Regions from separate parts of the Lactobacillus sp. wkB10 genome, predicted to be linked through region 2. Evidence: predicted binding sites of a transcription regulator. Region 2 holds the regulator's gene; each other region holds the start of a gene.
The links. Region 2 encodes Rex, which represses fermentation and respiration genes when NADH is low (regulators of the CRP and FNR family bind a similar motif). Its sites were predicted from a motif close to TTGTGAANTANTTCACAA; they were not measured.
Positions count from the first base shown of each region.

Region 1: the regulator Rex is predicted to act here: its motif matches at 2,337-2,354, upstream of LACWKB10_RS02130 (FAD-binding protein).
Region 3: the regulator Rex is predicted to act here: its motif matches at 1,764-1,781, upstream of LACWKB10_RS09420 (acyl-CoA dehydrogenase family protein).

Region 1 covers NZ_JRJB01000002.1:172,029-176,320, reverse strand. Annotated here, with positions in the region: gene LACWKB10_RS02150 (TetR/AcrR family transcriptional regulator) at 1-251, opposite strand, end outside; gene LACWKB10_RS02145 (asparaginase) at 364-1,332, opposite strand; gene LACWKB10_RS02140 (carboxymuconolactone decarboxylase family protein) at 1,477-1,794, opposite strand; gene LACWKB10_RS02135 (cupin domain-containing protein) at 1,797-2,210, opposite strand; gene LACWKB10_RS02130 (FAD-binding protein) at 2,413-4,215, shown strand.
Region 2 covers NZ_JRJB01000008.1:15,893-20,184, forward strand. Annotated here, with positions in the region: gene groL (chaperonin GroEL) at 1-1,033, opposite strand, end outside; gene groES (co-chaperone GroES) at 1,053-1,337, opposite strand; gene LACWKB10_RS06415 (redox-sensing transcriptional repressor Rex) at 1,500-2,135, opposite strand; gene LACWKB10_RS06420 (ABC-F family ATP-binding cassette domain-containing protein) at 2,413-4,292, shown strand, end outside.
Region 3 covers NZ_JRJB01000016.1:3,624-7,915, reverse strand. Annotated here, with positions in the region: gene LACWKB10_RS09425 (CaiB/BaiF CoA-transferase family protein) at 1-323, opposite strand, end outside; gene LACWKB10_RS09420 (acyl-CoA dehydrogenase family protein) at 430-1,680, opposite strand; gene LACWKB10_RS09415 (LysR family transcriptional regulator) at 2,039-2,953, shown strand; gene LACWKB10_RS09410 (nitronate monooxygenase) at 2,977-3,972, shown strand; gene LACWKB10_RS09405 (triphosphoribosyl-dephospho-CoA synthase) at 3,982-4,292, shown strand, end outside.

The DNA.
Region 1 (4,292 bases), on a different contig from region 2:
ATATTTTCAGTTTTTTGAAAACGCTGAAGAACTTCCGTGAGGTAATCTTGGTAACCAGAAAGCAATAAGTACATAAAGATATTTTCTTTAGTTTTAAAATAATTAAATAGTGTGCCTTTGGCAACGCCAGATTCATGGGCAATTTGCGCCATAGATATTTGGTTAAAATCATTTTTTTGAAATAGCTTGCTGGCAGCAGCTGCAATTAGCTGTTTTTTTGCTTCTTTTTCTTTGGGAGTCAAGACATACATAATGGCAGATATACTCCTTTCATTCAATAATGACCAATGGTCATTTTACAAATAATTACTAATTTTTGCAAGAAAAAACCATCTTTATATGAAGATGGTTTTCATTGCTGATTTAATTATTAATGTATTTCTTTAATTGCTCATTTTTCAGACCAGCACTTAAACCAACTAAGAGCTTAATTCTGGCTTTTTGTCCATTGAGGCCGCGGCAGAAGATAATGCCCATTTTGGCTAATCCGACACCGCCACCTTGATAATCATAAACTGGTTCAGCAATACCGTTAAAACAACGGGAAACCAATACCAGGGGAATTCCATTATCAAGCAGTTTTTGCAATTCAGGTAATGTTTGGGGTGGCATGTTACCGGCACCTAAAGCTTCAATTACTAACCCGTTTGTTGATGGCTTGTTTAGAGCTTGAAAGATCTCTGGTCCCATTCCTGCATAGGCCTTTACTAAATAAACATTTGAAATAATGTGGTCAATTGGTAAGTGTTGCTGGGGATTGATGGTTTGCACGTAATTAACGTGACCTTCGGATACAACTCCTATAGGACCAAATGTGGCTGTGCGAAAAGTAGCAACATTTGTAGTATGGGTCTTCGTAACATAACGGGCTGGATGAATTTCATCATTCATCACAACTACAACACCTTTGCCAATAGAAACATCAGAACTGGCTACCATGATTGCGGTTCTGAAATTGTACAGTCCGTCGCTGCCAATTTCATTAGAAGAGCGCATAGCTCCGGTTACTACCACAGGCATTTTACTGGAAATGGTTAAATCTAAAAATAAAGCTGTTTCTTCCAGGGTGTCTGTGCCGTGAGTCACGACTGCCCCGAAAAAACCTTCGGCTTCTGCTTGGCGGATACGCAAAGAAAGTTGCAACATGTGCTCTGGTGTCATATGAGGAGAAGGCAAGTTGAAAATTTCTTCAGTAACTATCTGGACATCGTCATTAATGTTTAAAGAGAGGTCAGCCAAGGGATTTTGACTGTTAGGCTTAATTTTTCCATTTTCATCTTCTGACATTGAAATGGTGCCACCAGTATGTAAGATCAGAATTTTTTTACTCATAATAGGTTTTTGCTCCTGTGATTTCTTTAATTAATACTTCTACAGGTTAGCATAAAATTAGGGATGCAGAAACCGTTAAAGACCATAGATTTTAGACATAAAAAAGCAGCCAAGCAAAAGGGCCAGCTGCTTTAAATTAAGATTTTAATCAGTGAAAATTTCTTTTGCCAAATCAAAAGCAGACCAAGCCTTCGGCCAGCCGCAATAAAATGCCAAATGAGTAATCAGTTCGACCATTTCGTCTTTCGTAATGCCGTTCTTTTTTCCAATAATCATATGTGATTTAAGTTGAGGAAAAGCTCCTTGTGCCATTAATGCGGCACAAGTAATTAAACTACGGTCACGTGCAGACAACTTGTCCTCTCTTGACCAGACTTCACCAAACAAAACATCATCATTCAATTCCGCAAACTTAGGTGCAAAATCACCTAAATTATCTCTACCGGCTGTTTGCTTTTTCATTTTTAATCCTCCAATTTTTCATATTCTTCATCTGTGACTGGCTCCAGCCATTTTGGTGTTCCCGCAGTGATTGCAATATGCGCAAACCAACTTTTTTTGGTAGCACCATGCCAGTGCTTAACACCGTCGTGAACAACTACTACATCTCCCGGATGTAATTTACGTGCACTCTTTCCTTCTTCTTGATACCAGCCTTCGCCAGCTGTAGCTAATAAAATTTGAAAGCCGCCCATATGTTGGTGCCAGTTGTTGCGACAACCCGGTTCAAAACTAACGTTTGAGACGCTTACGTTAATCTTAGGATCATTGACCAAGCTTTGCAGGTAACTCTGGCCAATAAAATATTTTTGATAAGCAGTATTCTTTTCACCCAAAGCAAAAATACCATTTTGCACATCATCTTTGTGATCGTCCATATTGATTCTCCTTTACCTGATTTATACGATTACTTTAGTACTTAATGTGTACTTTAAGTCAAGTTATTTTAACAGTAATTATGAGTTAAATTACATTTATTAATAATTAGTTATTGTTTTGTGAATTTGTTATTTTGTTAAAAAATAACGTGATAAAATTAACTTGTTAAATGAAAACGATTTAATTAATGAGGAGATTAATATGATTTATCATAAAAACTTTGAATGGGATGCAAATTATGATGTTGTTGTCTTAGGCTTTGGCGGTGCTGGCGCTACTGCAGCGCGGTTTGCAGCTGACCATGATGCTAAAGTATTGCTGGTTGATTCGGCTCCAGAGGGTCATGAAGGCGGTAATACTCGTTATTCAGCTCAATTAATTGGTACTGGAAATGACTTTAATGAATTGAAAAAGTATTATCAGAAACTAACTGCACCAATGGAACTTGATGAAGACATGATCGATACCTACGTTGAGGGGATGGTTAATACACCGCAATATGTTTCCCAATATTTAGGAGTCAAACCTAACAGTGCTAAAGAATATGCGCCGGATAAAAGTTATGCTTTCAGAGAATTTCCTGAGTTTGAGGGTTCAGAGTCTTATGACTTTACCACTGTCACTAAACATTGGTTTGACGCTTCTTTATGGCAAATTTTGAAGGAGCAGGTAATTAAGCGGCAAGACCAAATTGATGTTTTATATGGCACACCTGCTGTAGAGCTAATTCAGGATCCGGAAAGCAAAAAGATCTATGGTATGGTCATTAAACGCGACGGCAAACTATTAAAGGTGCAAGCTAAAAATGGTGTTGTCATGACGACTGGTGGCTTTGAAAATAACCAAAGAATGATTGAAGACTTTATCGGGGCAAAAAGACTCGCACCGTTAGGTACCCTTTATAACAAAGGTGATGGCTTGCGAATGGCTCAAGAAGTTGGTGCTGACTTTTGGCATTTGCACAACTTTGAGTCTTTGGGTTTGCTTCATGGCATGGCTTTTGCAGTGCCGAAAGGCCAACGTGGCCGTTTAATGCTGGGAGCTCAAAATGAAGCTGTTTCTACTGGTAGTGTTTTTGTTATAGGTGATGACGGTACCAGATACTTTAATGAAGCAGAAGAAAATCGTCACGGTCACATCAAGAATCACGGCCAATGGAAAATACCACTAAACCAAGAACACCCATACTTGATTTTTGATGAAACCAAAAAGCATGAATTAGATAATGATAAAATTATTGGTGATTACAAGCCGTACACAGAAAATGTTATCAAGGCTGACTCTGTTTCAGAATTAGCCGATAAAATTGGGGTTGAACCGGCAGTTTTGTCTGATACTCTCAATCGTTTTAATAAAGCATGTCAAGAACAAGACGATCCCGAATTTAGAAGAGATCCAGCTACTTTGCGTGCGTTTGACGGTAATACAATTTATGCCGTCAAATTGGAGCAGACAATGCTTAACACTCAAGGTGGTCCAAGAAGAAATAAGAATGCGGAAATTTTGGATACCAGAGGCAAAGCTATCCCTAATCTTTATTCTGCTGGTGAACTTGGTGGTATCTGTGCTAACCAATACCAAGGCGGCAATAACTTGGCAGAATGTTTGATTTGGGGCAAGATTGCTGGAGAAAATGCGGCTAAACCAAAGGTTGATGAAGCAACCGATGCAGCAAGCGGTGCTACTATGCATGAAAAGCATTTAACTTCAGATCTTAAACATGAAACCTATGAAACAGGAGAGAACCAATACATTGGTAAATCTACTAAAGGCATGGGTGATGAAATAGTTGTACGGGTAACTGTTGATGAGCAAAAGAACCTAAAGAATATTGAAGTTTTGAAACAAGCTGAGTCGGATGACTATGGTTTGAAAGCCATTAAGACTCTGCCTTCTAAGATGGTTCAGGAAAATACTGTTGATGTTGATGCAGTCAGTGGTGCTTCGAGTTCATCACGCGGTCTCAAAGACGCAGTTAGGGATGCGCTAAGTAAAATAAAATAGTAGGTATTGTTAAAAAGGGTCATGACAGTAATTGATGGGACAGTCTTTTTTAAGTATGTTAATTTTTAGTATAATAT
Region 2 (4,292 bases):
CTTCACGGTCTTTAATTGCTTCATCAGAACCAGAACCATCAACAATAGTAGTTGAATCCTTAGTTACAGTTATGCGACGAGCTTGACCTAACTGATCAATCTTAGTGTCCTTCAATTCAAGACCTAAGTCATCAGTAATTACTGTACCACCAGTTAAAGCGGCAATATCTTGCAATTGTTCTTTACGACGATCACCAAAACCAGGAGCTTTAACAGCAACAACGTTAAAGGTACCACGAATCTTGTTCAAAACCAAAGTTGGTAATGCTTCACCAGAAACATCATCTGCAATAATCAGCAATGATTTGCCTTGTTGCACAATTTCTTGTAACAATGGCAAAATGTCTTGAATGTTAGAAATCTTCTTATCAGTGATTAAAATGTATGGATTGTCAAGATCTGCTTCCATCTTGTCATTATCAGTTACCATGTATTGTGAAAGGTAGCCACGGTCAAATTGCATACCTTCGACTACTGATAATTCGGTTTCAATACCACGTGAATCTTCAATAGTAATAACACCATCATTACCAACTTTTTCCATTGCGTCAGCGATCAGGTCGCCAACTTCTTTTGAAGCTGAAGATACTGAAGCTACTTGAGCAATTTGGTCTTTTGAAGAAACAGTATGACTAATCTTATGTAATTCTTTAACTACGGCTTTAGTAGCTTTTTCAATACCGCGGCGAACTCCTACAGGGTTAGCACCAGCAGTCACGTTCTTCATACCTTCACGAATAATTGCTTGAGTTAAAACAACAGCAGTAGTTGTACCGTCACCAGCTATGTCATTAGTCTTTTGTGCTGCTTCGGCAACTAACTTAGCACCCATATTCTCATAGTGGTCTTTTAATTCAATTGCCTTTGCAATTGTCACACCATCATTAGTAATGTCCGGGTTGCCATATGATTGCTCCAAAACAACATTTCTGCCCTTAGGACCAATAGTTGCTTTAACAGTATCAGCTAATTTGTCAACGCCCTTTAACAGGGAACGTCTTGCTTTTTCTGAAAATTTAATTTCTTTTGCCATATTTTTATGCGCTCCTTAATTACTTAACAATTGCTAAAATATCTTTTTCATGAAGGACTAAATACTTTTCGTCATCGTATTTGACATCAGTGCCTGAATATTTGTCATATAAAACAACGTCACCCTTTTTGACAGTCATAGGAATTTTACTGCCATTTTCGGCATAACTACCTTCACCAACAGCAACAACTTCACCTTCTGTTGGCTTTTGTTTAGCATTAGAAGCCAGGACGATTCCGCCTACAGTTTTCTCTTCTTCTTCTTTAACTTTAACGATCACGCGATCACCAATTGGTTGTAACACGTTTGTCCCTCCTAAAATTAAATTATTAATCTATCTTTACGTGTCATTAGCACTCTTATTCATCAAGTGCTAACTTACATTTATGATAATAACCCCTTTTCATAAAAAATGCAAGAAAAAATTAGCACTTTGAGTAAAAAAGTGCTAATCGTATTTTTATGCCTACTTTTTCTTATCTGAGTCAAGGAAGTAAATTAGAGTTTGTAATTCCGTTGCTAAATCAACGTTCTGAATTCTAATACCACTTGGAGCAGACAAACGAATTGGCGTGAAATTCATAATTCCTCGAATACCAGCTTCAACCATATCATCAGCTGTCCTTTGTGCTGTCGTGGAAGGAACAGTCAAAATTGCAATAGAAATCTGTTGGTCACTAAGCTGTTTTTTTAGTTCACTCATGTCATAAACAGGGACACCACTGAGAATCTTGCCTGTAATTTTATCATCAATATCAAAAGCACATGAAATACGAATATTGTTTGTGCGTTTGAAATTATAGTTTAATAAAGCATGGCCTAAATTACCAACGCCAACCAGGGCAACATTTGTTAAAGTATCTTGATTTAAAATCTTTTTAAAAAAGGAAAGCAAACTTTTTACATCATAACCATAACCACGTTTTCCCAATGCACCAAAGTATGAAAAATCACGTCTGATTGAAGCACTATCTACTTGAACAGCCTCAGATAATTCAGTTGAGGATACCTTTTCTTTACCAGCCTCATTTAAAATTATCAGGTAGCGGTAATATAGCGGCAATCTTTTAGCCGTAGCCGTGGGTATTTTGATTTTTTCCATTTAAAAAGCCTCCAACTTGATTAAGTATATATTTTGTTTTGTGAATTTTTCAGCAATCACTACTATTTTATCTATAAATTTGCGCCATTTGCAAACATTTTTTTCACAATCTATCAAATTTTAGCATAATAGTAACAGGTTTGATAATAGAAATTTATTTTTTTACTCTTTTAATTAAAAAATGCTTCTTTTTTACATTTATTTCCTATATTTATCAATCAAACTCTCCCACAAGAATTTTGCTACGTATGCTAAAATGGTTTCTAGGTGAAAAATTATGATAATTGCTCAAGGACACGATTTAGAAAAACAATTCGGTGCCAACACATTATTTAAAAACGTCAATTTTTCAATTGACTCAAATGCAAGAATAGGTCTCATTGGACCCAATGGTGTCGGTAAAACAACTTTGCTTAAAATTATGACCGGCGAAGAAGAAGCCACACATGGTGACTTTACAATCAATAAAAATATAGATGTTGGCTATATTGCTCAAGAAAATGATTTAAATGAAAATAAAACTATTTGGGATGAAATGCTGTCTGTTTTTACTCCCCTAATTAATATGGGTAAAAAGATAAGGGATTTACAAGAAGAAATGTCTGCAAATCCGCAAAAAAAGGACCTGCTAAAACAATATGACCAGTTGCAATACAGCTTCGAACAACAAGGTGGATACACCTACCAGGCCGATATCAAAAGTATTTTGAACGGATTTAATTTTCCTGAAGCAACTTGGACTAAAAATGTTGGCAGCCTTTCTGGGGGAGAAAAAACGCGGCTTTCTTTTGTTAAGTTGTTATTGCGCAAACCTCCATTATTACTGCTTGATGAACCTACCAACTATCTGGATTTAGACACACTAGACTGGCTTGAAAGCTATCTTAAAAACTATTCTGGTGCTATTTTGGTAGTTTCCCATGATCAATATTTTTTGGATAATTTAGCAACACAGATTTTTGAATTACAATTTGGCAAATTAACTGTGTTTAAAGGAAATTATTCTGCCTACGTCGCTGAACGTCAATTACGTGACCGTCAACAAGAAGAAGCATACGAAAAGCAGCAAGAAAAAATCAAAAAAGACGAAGAATTTATTCAAAAAAATATCGTAAGAGCTAAAACTACTAAGAGAGCACAAAGTCGGCGCAAGCAACTGGAAAAAATGGAACGAATTAGTCCGCCCAAGCACAAAAACAAAGTCAGAATTAATTTTCAAAGCGAGCGGCCATCCGGTAAAGAAGTGCTAATTTTACGTAATTTAACTATTGGCTATCCCACAAAAACAATGGTTCACGGTATTTCTCTGCAAATTAATAAAGGTGACCGTGTAGCCGTTATTGGTCAAAATGGTATTGGTAAATCAACTTTACTAAAAACCGTTATGAAGGAGTTAAAACCGAAAAAAGGTTCAATCAAATATGGAGCTTCGTTAGACATCGGCTACTATGATCAAGAACTGCAAGGGCTTGATCCAGGTAAAACTGTAATCGATACAGTTTGGGACCGTCATAAAACAATGCCTGAAAAAGATGTGAGGTCGATTTTAGCCAGTTTCTTATTCACAGCAAAAGATATTGATAAAACTGTAGGTCAACTTTCCGGTGGTCAAAAAGCGAGATTAACCCTAACAGTTTTGTCGCTTGAGCATAATAATTTTTTATTGATGGATGAACCCACAAACCACCTGGATCTCGAAGCCAAGGAGGTTTTAGAACAGGCACTACAGAACTATGATGGTACTTTACTTTTCGTTTCTCACGACCGCTATTTCATCAATCAGTTAGCAAATAAGATTGTAGAAATTAAAAACGGTGTTGCTCAAGTATATGAAGGTGATTATAGTTATTATCTAGATGAAAAGAATAAGCAAGACTCAGCCTCCGAAAATGAATCATCTGAGAATAGAGAAATTGTAGAACCTGAACAAAATAAAAATAAATTGTCCTATCAGGAGCAAAAGTTGCGTGATTCACAAAAGCGTAAATTGCAAAGAGAAGTTGAAAATACCGAAAATAAAATTGAAAAGTTGGAAAAAGAGCAAAAAGATATTCAATCTCAAATGGCTGATCCAGCAATTGCTACTAATTTTGACAAGTTAGGTCCCTTGCAAGAACAGCTTAGCGCTGTACAAAAACAACTGGACGATGCAAATAA
Region 3 (4,292 bases), on a different contig from region 2:
TGAGCTAAGCTCTTTGTTCTCACTGAGGTTAAAAATACATCTGCAGTTTTTAATAGGTCTTTAAAAGCTTGCATCCCTTCAGGAGTTTTCATGTTTAAAGTAATGAATCTTTTATTCATATTAGAAACATCAAAGCCCAAATTCTCATCATCTTCATACTTCATGCCAAAAACTGCACCTTGGGTTCTTCCAGCATCACCCTTAGGAGCTTCAACTTTAATTACATCAGCTCCCCATTCTCCAAGGACTCGTCCTACGGTTGGGGCTGCCAAAAATTGTGTGAGATCAATAACTCTTATTCCTGATAATATTTCGTTAGCCATCTTTTTCTCCAAAACTATATACAACAAAGAGGATTGAACCTTGCAAAGTAAATTTTAGATTCAGCCCTCCTTGATTTATTTACTCAAGTTAATTTAATTGATTGCCTTAAAGACTTGTTATTGGTGTATTGCCACCGTCTTTAATTAATAAACGACCTGCAGTTAGTCTTTGAACGGAACGAGGTCCTTCTTCTAACCACATAGCACGACAATCACGGTAAAGTCTTTCAGCAGGTCCATAAGGATTGTCCTGGAAGTAACCAATACCACCAAAGATTTCAAGCATGTAATCAGAAACTAATTTGACAGTATTGATGCTTTCTAGTTTTGCTAGAGAAGCTTTTTTGGTAATATCCTTTCCTTCGTCATAATCTTTTGCCAAGTCCCACAACATTAATCTAAGGGCATGAATGCGCGCACCCATGTCAGCAATTTCAAAAATGATTGATTGCCGTTTGCATAGTGGCTTACCAAAAGTTACACGATCTTTAGAATAAGCAATGGACATTTCTAACATCCGTTGAGCCATTCCTAAGTTGGAGTCAGCAATATGCGCACGAGAAAGTGAAAGTGAAGAAATAGCTACTTTCATACCCTCTCCTCTCTTGCCAAGCATGTACTTATCAGGTACTCTCATATTAGTGAATTTTAAATCGGCATGTCCGGCACCACGACAACCCATCATTAAAGGCATCTCATTAGATTCAAATCCAGGTGTATTTGTTGGTACAAAGAAAGCTGATAATCTTTCATCCCCTTCTTTATCTGGGTCAGTAACTACAATTAAATAAGTAAAATCTGCAACATCTGCATGAGAAATCAAAGTTTTTTCGCCGTTGATTACCCAGTCATCGCCATCCTTAACAGCTAAAGTATGAAGGTCTGCTCCAGTACCACCGCTCTTTTCGGTTAAAGCAAAGTTGGCATAGATTGATTTGTCTTGAAACTTGTTCATATACTTGTCTTTAAGTTCTTGACTACCAAAATTATCCAATATCCGCCAGTTCATATCTGAAGCATGGTGCAGGTGCATTCGAATTCCACCCTGGGTTCTTGAAAATTCTTCTTGAACTTGCAGGATTTGCTTTTCACTGAGGCCCCAGCCGCCGTATTCTTTAGGCAATGCAAAACGATATAAATCATGTTTAATTGCAATTGGGAAAAAGTCTTGTGGAAACTTGCGATTTTCCTCTATATATGGGGTCATCCTGTCAAACTCGTTTTGTGCCAGGTGACGAATTTCTTTTAAGTAGTTTTCAAAGTCTTCTTCAGGCATTGATTCACCCGGTTTAGTTTTGTGCATAATCGGAGTTTCTTCATATGGTGGTAATACATGCAACTTCTTTTGTTCTGTCATAATACAATCTCCTTTTAAACTTTAATAATGCTTTTGAAAGCGTTTTTCCATCAACAGTTGTATTATGTTTTAAAAAGTTTAGATTGTAAAATTGATAACAAAGTCAGAACTATTAATTTTATAAATACTCTTATGGCTATATATATTAAAAAAAGCGGAATTATAAGATTATTAACTGCAATAATTAAAAAGACTCACCAAATTTGGAGAGTCAAATCACAATAAAATCAACACTAATAAACTAATATTAATTTTATCAATATTATTATAAATAATTTTTGTAAGCGTTTTATAAAAAATAGGTATAGCATTTATTTATATAGGTATTGAATATTAAAATAATTTTTGAGGTAATATCATGAATTTAAATCAACTTTACTATTTTCGTGAATTGGCAGATCAAAAACAATACACTAAAGCAGCAGACAGCTTATTTATCAGTCAGCCTACCCTCTCAGTATCAATTAAACAGCTTGAAAAAGAACTCCACTGCCAACTGTTTAAACACAATGGTCATTACGTGCAATTAACTGAATATGGCCGTATTTTTTACGATACTGTAACCAAATCTTTAGACTCTTTAGATCGCGGTAAAAAGAAAATTGAACAGCGTATCAGTCAGGACCATGGCAATATACACATTGCTGGTATACCTACTGCAATTGGAACCATCTTGCCTAACTTAACTAAGCAATATCAACAAGAAAGTAATATTTCACCTCATTTTATATACCACGATAACCCTTCATATCAGATTTGCGAAGGTATCAAAAATGGCTGGTATGATATCGGAATTTCTTCATTCGTACCGGAATTTAGTTATTTTACTTACATTCCCCTTTATACTGAAGAAATCATTGCCATTGTTTCAAAGGAAAATGACCTGGCAAAAATAAATGAAATCTCTCCTGAAGAACTACAGGGTGAGTCAATTATTACCTATTCTAAAAAAATTCAAATTGGAAAAGACATCACTAATGCTTTACTGGCTAATGCCTCTGATCTGAATATTACAAATAGACTTCATGACGAGCTGGCAATTGCAGGACAAGTTTTGACCAACGATATCGTTGGTGTAGTAGCAAAAACTATTTATTTGAGTGGTTTCGACATCCACATCATCAAACTGGATTTGCCCAAAAATACTCGTCAGGTTTATTTAGTGTATGATTCAAGTCAAAACTTTTCACCGGAAATAGTTGATTTTATTGACTTTCTTAAAAGTCATAAACCAGATATTCAGAAAATCGTCGATAATATTCCTGTCAAATAAGATTTTAAAAAGGTATAAAGCTAATGAATAAAATTTGTCAATTATTGGGAACAAATTACCCTATTGTTCACGAACCTATCCACACCTTAACAGATGGCAAACTGGTTGCTGCTATTTCAGAATCAGGTGCACTGGGTATCTTAGGTATTAATGCAGGATATAAGGTTAGAAGTGACGCTACATCAAGCGCTTCTATTTCTAATTCAAATAAAATAGGTACTATTAGCAACAATTCTTTGCTTGATGCCATGACAGAAAGAAACTTGATGAATGAGCAAATTGATCAAACTCTGTCTAATACCTTTAGACCTTTTGGAGTGGAAATTGCCAGCTCCTTATCTAACCCAGAAGATGATCATAGAGCAACCGAATTAGTAGAATTAATGCGAAAAAGAAGGTTGACTATTGCACTGTTTGAAGGTTTTGGTAAAGTTGCATCTAGAAAATGGATAAATTTGCTACATAATAGTGGCATTAAAATTATGCAAATTATTAATAATATTAATGATATACGTGTAGCTCAAAGTAATGGCATTGACATTTTAATCTGCAAAAGTAACACCGATCTGGCAAATTTTGTTCATCAAGCAGGAAAGACACCGGTTTTAGCTGGGTATGATACTACTGACTCGCATGTTTTAAAAGACGCTTTGGCCAAAGGTGCACAAGGAGTTTTTCTTAAAACAGTTTTTGCACTTGCTAAAGAAGCTCCAACTTCAGCAATAATCAAAGACAAAGTTATAAATGCACAAAAACAAGAACTAATAAGTTTTAAAATGAACTCACAGACTATCTATTCTTTACCTGGAAAATTGCCCCAAGAACTGGCAAAATTAACACAGGATAGCGAAGACGGAAAGCAAATATTTACTGCTGCAGACGGTTATCAGGGATTAATAAACGGTATGGCAAAAGGTGATCTTGAAATGGGGTATACTGATATTGCAGCAGATAGTTATAACATCAAAACTATTAAAACTGTCCACGAAATTATTGCAGAATTAACTAATAACAATTAAATTTATACTATGACTAATTCAATTACAAAAAATGCTCTACGCTCACTTTTATATGAAGTTGTTACCGCACCAAAACCTGGTTTAGTAGACCCTATCAGCCAAGGTCCGCATCCCGACATGAATATTTATACTTTTATTGACAGCAGTTTAAGCTTAGAGGCATATTTTTCTACTGCTGTTGAAATTGGACAAAATTATCAATCGACTGATTTAACCCAAATGTTTTATAAATTAAGACAAAGAGGTATTACTGCTGAAAAAGAAATGTTTGCTGCAACTCACGGCGCTAATACACATAAAGGAGCAATTTTTGCTTTGGG